Regions from separate parts of the Mesorhizobium sp. LjNodule214 genome, predicted to be linked through region 1. Evidence: riboswitches for the same ligand, from Rfam matches in the RefSeq annotation. Region 1 holds a riboswitch; the other holds the start of a gene.

Evidence for each region. Region 1 has a riboswitch for cobalamin ahead of ACSQ3Z_RS05825 (aromatic ring-hydroxylating oxygenase subunit alpha). Riboswitches for the same ligand answer to the same signal wherever they lie in the genome.
Region 2: it holds a riboswitch for cobalamin, as region 1 does, so the genes downstream of both, ACSQ3Z_RS16050 (CbtB domain-containing protein) here and ACSQ3Z_RS05825 (aromatic ring-hydroxylating oxygenase subunit alpha) in region 1, are expected to answer to the same signal.

The regions. Positions count from the first base shown of each region.
Region 1 is NZ_CAXUPE020000001.1:1,188,626-1,192,808, forward strand. It holds gene ACSQ3Z_RS05810 (ABC transporter ATP-binding protein) at 1-951, shown strand, start outside; gene ACSQ3Z_RS05815 (DUF680 domain-containing protein) at 1,040-1,279, opposite strand; gene ACSQ3Z_RS05820 (DUF680 domain-containing protein) at 1,352-1,558, opposite strand; cobalamin riboswitch at 2,068-2,270, shown strand; gene ACSQ3Z_RS05825 (aromatic ring-hydroxylating oxygenase subunit alpha) at 2,386-3,633, shown strand; gene ACSQ3Z_RS05830 (2Fe-2S iron-sulfur cluster-binding protein) at 3,654-4,183, shown strand, end outside.
Region 2 is NZ_CAXUPE020000002.1:435,678-439,860, forward strand. It holds gene cbiB (adenosylcobinamide-phosphate synthase CbiB) at 1-502, shown strand, start outside; gene cobO (cob(I)yrinic acid a,c-diamide adenosyltransferase) at 507-1,121, opposite strand; gene cobU (bifunctional adenosylcobinamide kinase/adenosylcobinamide-phosphate guanylyltransferase) at 1,123-1,638, opposite strand; gene ACSQ3Z_RS16045 (CbtA family protein) at 1,631-2,419, opposite strand; gene ACSQ3Z_RS16050 (CbtB domain-containing protein) at 2,435-2,614, opposite strand; cobalamin riboswitch at 2,651-2,847, opposite strand; gene ACSQ3Z_RS16055 (gamma-glutamylcyclotransferase) at 3,017-3,709, opposite strand; gene ACSQ3Z_RS16060 (aromatic ring-hydroxylating oxygenase subunit alpha) at 3,857-4,183, shown strand, end outside.

The DNA.
Region 1 (4,183 bases):
ATCACCTCCGGTGAGCTCAAGATTGCCGGCGAGGTGGTGAACGATGTGCCGCCGTCGAAGCGCGGCATCGCCATGGTGTTCCAGTCCTACGCGCTCTACCCGCACATGACGGTCTACGACAACATGGCGTTCTCGATGAAGATCGGCAAGGAAAGCAAGGCCGAGATCGACAAGAGGGTGCGGCAGGCGGCCGAGATCCTGCAACTGACCAAATATCTCGACCGGCTGCCCAAGGCGATGTCGGGCGGCCAGCGCCAGCGCGTCGCCATCGGCCGCGCCATCGTGCGCAATCCGAAAGTGTTCCTGTTCGACGAACCGCTGTCGAACCTCGACGCGGCACTGCGCGTCGCCACCCGCATCGAGATCGCCAAGCTGAAGGAATCGATGCCGAATACGACGATGATCTACGTCACCCACGACCAGGTCGAGGCGATGACGCTGGCCGACCGCATCGTGGTGCTGAAGGAAGGCCATATCGAGCAGGTCGGCACGCCGATGGAGCTCTACAAGCGGCCGGGCAATCTGTTCGTCGCCCAGTTCATCGGCTCACCGGCCATGAACATCCTGCCGGCGACGATCGACAAGACCGGCAACCCGACCATTGTCAGCCATGTCGGCGGCCGCAAGGCGACGGTGCCGATCGCCACGCCGGCATCGGCGAAAGGCGCTGCGGTCAGCTTCGGCGTCAGACCGGAGGATCTGGTGATTGCTACCGGCGCGGACTATCTGTTCGAGGGAACGGTGGATTATGTCGAGCAGCTCGGTGAGGTTCAGCTCGTCTATGTCGATATCGGCCGCGCCGACCTGCCGCTGGTGACCAAGATGCCGGGCAATGTCGAGGTCAAGCGCGGGACGACGCTGCGGCTGGGCGCGGACGCCGGCGACCTGCATATCTTCGACGCGGACGGCCACTCCTTCTCGCTCCACGCGCCGGAAGTGAAGGCGGCCTGAAGACAGGCCATCTGGCATTGCATAAAAACATAAAAACAAGAGCGGCGGGCCTAGCCCGCCGCTCTTGTTTTGCTAACGACCTCGGCGGTCAGTTGTTGCCGAAGAGGTTGCGGTCGCTGCCCTGAGAGGCGGACTTCTGCACGTCGCCCGACGAGTTCAGCAGCTTGTAGACCGGCGAGCCGGTATTACGCACAGACGAGGTCTGCGTGGTGTCGATGTTGGCGGTCGTCTGCTTGTTGACGGCACTCGCACCAACGCTGTCGTTGCGGGCATAGGCGCTGCCGCCGGCGATCAGAAGCGCGGCGGCAGTAAGGACAATCTTGTTCATTTTGGGTGCTCCTGGATTTTCAGTTCCCGGAGCGGCGGGCTTGACCGCCGCTCTGCGTCTTGGGATCGGCTGTTAGTTGTTGCCGAACAGGTTGCGGTCGCTGCCCTGGTCGACAGGCTTCTCGGTGGCCGGTTCCGACTTCTTGATCGAAGCGGTGTACGAGCTGTCCACTGCAGCAACGGGCTGGTCGGCGCCATTGGAGCCATAGTTGTCGCTGCCTGCGAAGGCGCTGCCGGAAATGGCCAGAAGGGCGGCGGCAGTGAGAACAATCTTTTTCATTTTTAAATACTCCAGTATTTCAGTTTTCCGTCCGTCTAGCGGCGTGTCTTGGGAAGGAATTCGCGTCGTTCGGACAGCCCCGATGTGGGAAAGCCAGGTGGCGGTTTCCAATCACGAAGTTGTTCCGTGTGGACCATGACTCTGCATCTTGAAATTGTACCAGAGCCTACTACCACCGAACCTTTTATCAACTTTATCAATTGGTTATCAAAAAGCCGCCTATGCATCACCAACTGTGTCGGAGTGCCAGCGTTCACACCGTCCTGCACGCACCGTCAACAGAAACGAACCGTTCGGTTCGATTTTAGAATCTGCTAATAGTCACTTTTCGATACTGTTAACCATTTTGACGCCGGCTAAAGCCCGATCGCGAGCGATTCGTGACGGGCACCAAGTGCGGCAGAAGCGGAAATCGGCGTCCCTGGAGTTTGGCTGCGGTAATCACCATCCGTGTCGCGACACATGGATGCGATGTCGTTTTCATACCGCCGGCAATCCGGCCGTCATGGTTAGATCAATTCATCTCAGGTGCTGCCTCGTCGCCGACGAAGCGGAGAATTGGGAAGCCGGTCAAAACCCGGCGCTGCCCCCGCAACGGTGGTGGAGTTCAAGTCGCAACGGGAGACCACTGGGCAATCCGCCTGGGAAGGTGTCGCGACCGTCCGCAAGGACACTCCAGAGCCCGGAAACCAGCCGGAGATTTCTAGACTCGACTGATCGCGGTGGGCGGTCAAGAGGTGGATGGTGCATGTCCGGTCTGCCGCCGGATTGCCGCCGGTCTTTCCTCCATCACCACCAGTTCAGTCCTTAAACGATAAGGACAGGACATGGATGCGCGCAACGACATGCTGAGGCTGCTGCACAGCCGCAAGCAGGGCTACTCGCTGGAACAGCCCTTTTATACCGACGCCGATTTCTTCAAGCTCGACATGGAGCTGATCTGGTATCGCGACTGGCTGTTCATCGGCCATGACTGCGAACTGCCGAAGCCCGGCAGCTTCATCACCGCCCAGATCGGCGACTATCCAGTCGTGCTGGTGCGCGACCAGCAAGGCAAGATCAACGCCTTCCACAATTCCTGCCGCCATCGCGGCAGCCGCGTCTGCAACGCCGAGAAGGGCACTGCGGCAAAGCTGGTCTGCCCCTATCACCAGTGGACCTACGAACTCGACGGCCGGCTGTTGTTCGCCCGGCAGATGGCCGATGGTTTCGACAAGAGCCAGTTCAGCCTGAAGCCGGTCGCTTGCGAAAGCGTCGGCGGCTACATCTTCATCTGCCTGGCAAAAGAGCCGGCCGACTTCGCGCCGATGCGGGCGATGATCGAGCCTTACCTCCTGCCGCACCGGTTGCGCGAGGCAAAGGTCGCCTTCGAATCGACTATCGTCGAGAAGGGCAACTGGAAGCTCGTCTGGGAAAACAACCGTGAGTGCTACCACTGCGCCGGCAATCATCCCGAACTGTGCAAGACTTTTCCGGAAGCACCGACGGTCACCGGCGTGCAAGGCGCCGACAGCGACCCCGAAATGCTGGCGCACTGGGCGAAATGCGAGGCGGCGGGCCTGCCGAGCAAGTTCCGCATCGACCCGGCCGGACAATATCGCGCCACCCGCGCGCCGCTGCTGCGCGATGCCGTCAGCTACACGATGAACGGCAAGCGCGCGGTGACAAAGAACCTGTCCGACACGGTCTCGGCCGATCGGATCGGCACCTTGATGCACTATCACTACCCAACGACATGGAACCACATCCTCATCGACCACGCGGTGACCTTCCGCGTGCTGCCGATCAGCGCCACGGAAACCGCGGTGACGACGAAGTGGCTGGTGCACAAGGATGCGGTCGAGGGCGTCGATTACAACCTCGAAGAACTCACCCATGTCTGGACCGAGACCAACGACCAGGATCGCCGCATCGTCGAGGAAAACGCCTTCGGCATCCTGTCGCCGGCCTACGAGCCCGGCCCCTATTCGGAACTGCATGAGGGCGGCGTCATCCAGTTCGTCGAATGGTACGCGTCCTTCATCGGCCCGCGCCTTGCCGAAGGCGGCCGGCCGGCGCTGCGCAATGTCGCCTGAGGGGTGAGGGGATGAATGCGATGACCGATCTCGGCCTCTACCGCCACCTCGACGAGATGGCGCCCTGGAACGACAGGCTGCAGGTGCTGGAGGTGATCGGCGTCGCCGACGAGGCGCCCGACGTCAAGACCTTCACCTTCCGCTCCGACAACCAGACCTGGTTCCGCTACAAGCCGGGCCAGTTCGTGACGCTGGAACTGCCGACCGCCGACGGTCCGCTGATGCGCACCTACACGCTGTCGTCGTCGCCGTCACGGCCCTTCTCAATTGCGGTGACGGTCAAGGCACAGGCCGGCAGCGTCGGCACGCGCTGGATGTTCGATCATCTGAAGCCCGGCACCCACGTAAAGGCCTACGGGCCGGTGGGCGACTTCTCGCTCCACAGCCATCCTGCGGCAAAGTATCTGCTTATCTCGGCCGGCTCCGGCGTCACGCCGATGATGTCGATGCTGCGCTGGTTGAACGACTGCGCGCCATGGACCGATGTCGGCTTCGTCAACTGCGCGCGCCGGCCGGAAGAAATCATCTTCCGCAAGGAGCTGGAATTGCT
Region 2 (4,183 bases), on a different contig from region 1:
CGTCGCACCCGCCTTCTGGACCGGTGTCTGCGGGCTGGCCGGCGGCGTCGCCTACAAGGCTGCCAACACCGCCGATTCGATGATCGGCCACCGCACCCCGCGCCACGAGGGCTTCGGTCGGGCGGCCGCTCGTTTCGACGATTTCATCAACCTCCCGGCCTCCAGGCTGACGGCGCTGCTGATCGTGCTTGCCGCCTTCATCGTCAAAGGCGCCGATCCGAGCAGTGCCTGGCAGGCCGTGCGGCGCGACGCGAGAAAGCACCGCTCGCCCAATGCCGGCTGGCCGGAAGCAGCAATGGCCGGCGCGCTCGGTCTGGCGCTGGCCGGGCCGCGCAGCTACGGCGGCGTCGTCGTCGAGGATGCATTCATGGGCGAAGGCGGCCGGCGCGAAGCCGACAGCACCGATATCAGGCGGGCGCTGACGCTCTACCGGATCGCCGACTATCTGCTGATCGGGCTGTCCGGCATCCTGTCGGCGCTCGTCATTTACCTGACATTCTGAGATATCAGAACTCGATCCCTTGCTGCGCCTTCACGCCGGCAGCGAAATGGTGCTTGGTCAGGCCCATCTCGGTGACGAGGTCGGCAGCCTCAACCAGCGCCGGCTTGGCGTTGCGTCCGGTGACGACGACGTGCAGGCCCTCACGCCGGCCTTTCAGCGCCGCGACCACACCGTCGAGATCGAGATAGTCGTAGCGCAGCGCGATGTTGAGTTCGTCGAGCACCACAAGGCTGATCGACGGATCGGCCATCAGCTCGAGCGCCCTTGCCCAGGCGGCCTCGGCGGCGGCGATATCGCGCTTCAGGTCCTGCGTTTCCCAGGTGAAACCCTCGCCCATCGCATGCCAGACGACGCGGTCGCCGAACGCCGCAAAGGCCTCCTTTTCACCGGTATGCCATTTGCCTTTGATGAACTGGACGACGCCGACGCGCTTGCCGTAGCCGAGCACCCGCAGCGCCAGCCCGAACGCGGCGGTGGTCTTGCCCTTGCCCGGACCGGTGTTGACGATCAGCAGCCCCTTCTCGATCGTCTTGCCCGCCACCTCGGCGTCCTGCACCGCCTTGCGCTTGGCCATCTTGGCGCGATGGCGTTCCTCGTCCTTGGGATCGATATCGGTCATCTCATTTCACCTTCAGCGGCAGCCCCGCCACCATCAGCAGCACCGTGTCGGCAACTGCGGCGACCTGCTGGTTGAGGCGGCCTGCGGCGTCGCGGAACCGGCGGGCAAGCGCATTGTCCGGCACGATACCCTGGCCAACTTCGTTGGACACCACGAACCACGGTCCGCGCGGCCGCGACAGCGCGTCCGCTAGTTGCCGGCATTCGGCGTCAAGATCGTGTTCAGCCAGCATATGGTTGGTCAGCCACAGTGTCAGGCAGTCGATCAGCACCGGCCGGCCATCGGGCAGAGCTGCGAGCGCGCCGGCCAGGTCGAGCGGCGCATCGATGGTCGTCCAGCCTTCGCCACGCCGCGAGCGGTGCAGCGCGATGCGTTCGCGCATCTCCTGGTCATAGGCTTCAGCAGTGGCGATATAGGTCCAGGGCGCCGGCCCTGCCGTCACCAAGGATTCGGCATGCGCGCTCTTGCCGGAGCGCGCACCGCCGATGATGAAGGTCAATCCTTTGCGATCAGGCAAAGCTGTCGCGCAGGCTGGTCGCCGTACCGGTGAAGCGTCCGCGCACCACGCCGACGACGGCGCCGAGCACCAGCCAGAACACCAGATTGGTCACCGTCACCGCCACCACGAACTGGTGATGCAGACCTTCGGGGATCGGCGTCTCGAAGCTGTCCGGCTGCGGCGCGCCGACAATATGCGGCGCCACGATCAGGACCACGGCCAGGATCGCCAGCGGCAGCGACTTGCGGAAGGCGATCAGGCCGAGACCGGCCGCCGTCGCCGCCACCGTTGCCCACCACCAGATCTGGCGTTCGGTGAGGTCGGCCGCCGGCATCGCCGGCAATTCCGGCGGCAGGCCAAGGCCCGGCGCCAGCGTGAACGCGGCAAAACCGGCCAGCCCCCAGAACACGCCCTGGCGCCAATTGCCGATGCCGCCGGCAAACTCCGAAACCGCGACCAGGACCAGCGCGAAGCCGATGCCGGTGACGATGTTGGCCAGCACGCTGAAGGCGAAGCGCTCGAAGCCATCGGCCGGCGCCCAGCTTTCGTCCTCCGCCGGAGCGGCCGCCTCAACCGGCGCCGGTGCGGCGCTACTCATGGCATTGGTATCCGTAGCGTTGCCGGTTGGGGCTGCCGGCGCTGCGGCATGCTCATGCTGGTGGCCGCCTCCGGCCTGTTCGTAGACCTCGGCCTTCAGGATGAGCGGCACGGTGGCAAAGGCCTGCATGCAGGCGAGAACGACGCCGGCCACGAGCCCTGCGATCGCCGCGATGAACACGACGTTGCGAAACAGATTCATGATGTCAGGTCCTCGTCAGTGGCAGGGAAACGCCATCGAATGGCGATAGTCGTGCGCGGCATTGTGGACCGCATCGATGTGCGAGAAGCCGACAACGCCGATGACGAAAATGCCCAGAAACGCGCTAAGCACGAGCTGCATGAGGCGCGACTGCGAGGAGACGGAAGCGCCGAGAGAGACCGAAGCGGTATTCATATCTTGTCCTTTCGCCCTCCACCCGAGGGCACAGAAGTCAGTTCCCTGTCGCCGGCAGGTCTCCTGGCTCGCGGATCAGCACCCTTCCCCACCTTCCCGAAGAAAAATCTTCAGTGGCTTATGGGGAGGACTACCGCACACAGTTGCGGGGGCAGCCACGGCATCGGGCAACAATTCAGCCCTCACCGCATTCCCTCTTGGTCCCTAATGGAACCGACGACAGGGCGCGACTATAGGCAGAATCACTGCCTCCGGCAAACCAAATTCCGCCCGTTACCAGCGCGAATGCGCCACCTAAAGCGCATCGCGCCGAAACGGATTCAGCCGACGCGCTTTAGGTCTTTGTTTTATGCATGTCGTTTTCCCAAAACCGCTGCGCACTTCTGGGCGACATGCAGTAGGTCAGCGATCCGACATGGCGATCCGCTCGGCCACCAGGTGCTGCAGCCGCCACAGACGGGAATCATGAATGCCGCGCTGCTCCAGGTTCTTGACCGTGTTGTAGAGATAGTCGGCGCCGGATCCCCAGTGCCCGCACGACGTCGCCAGCCTTTCGACCACCTCGTCTTCGTCGAGCGGCCCGGCATAGGTGGTGCCCTTGCGATTGATGACGAAGGCCAGCACCCGCAGTGGGCCGCTGTCGCTCGCCACCCTGAGCACGCGCGGATGGTAGCTGGTCGGCTTCAGCGTCACTTCGCGCCGCAAAAGCTTGTCGAGCTGCTGGCGCCGATCGTCATTGCCCAGCCGAAAGGCGACGCCCTTGCATTGCCCGCCGCGATCCAGCGCCATCATCAGGCCGGGCTGATCCTTGGTGCCGCGCCAGCGTGTCATCTTCATGCAGAAGGAGCGGTGCCAGCCGCGCGCCACCGCGACCCGCTCCTCGACATGGTCGATTTCGGGTTTCCAGATCAGCGAACCGTAGCCGAACAACCAGAGCGGCTCGGTGGCAGGCAGTTCCGCCTCCAGCGCGTCCACCATCGCCTCATAGTCGCTGTCGTCCAGATGCGCGGCGTCCGGGTCCGGTCCGCTATCCTCGACCGCGCGAAAACAGCGGGCGACCAGCTCTTGCGTGAGCGACATCGTTCTTGCCGGCATGACCTGCGACCTCGGGCGACCGGCAGGAATGCCGGAGGGGGATGAACCGACCTTAAAGTTCGCCATTGCGCGCCACAATGGCGGCGGCGCGCGCCAATTGACAAAGGCCCCGGCCGGGTGTCGGCTGCGCCATCCAGGGAGCCGGCCATGCAGCCCGATCAGACCGAACGCGACCTCTACAATGGCTTGACGCGGCTCGAGCCGACGCTGCCGTCCTCCGCCTATTGGGACGTCGAGGCCTACCAGCGCGATCTCGACGCCATCTGGTACAAAAGCTGGCTGCTGGTCTGCCGCGAGGCCGACCTTGCCCAGCCGCTGGCGTTCCGAACCTTCCGTGTCGGCACCCAGGAGATCGTCGTGCTGCGCGACGAGACCGGCGAATTGCGTGCCTTCCACAACACCTGCCGTCACCGTGGTTCGCAGCTTTGCCAGGAGAGCGAGGGGCGGCTCAAAGCGCGGCTGATCACTTGCCCC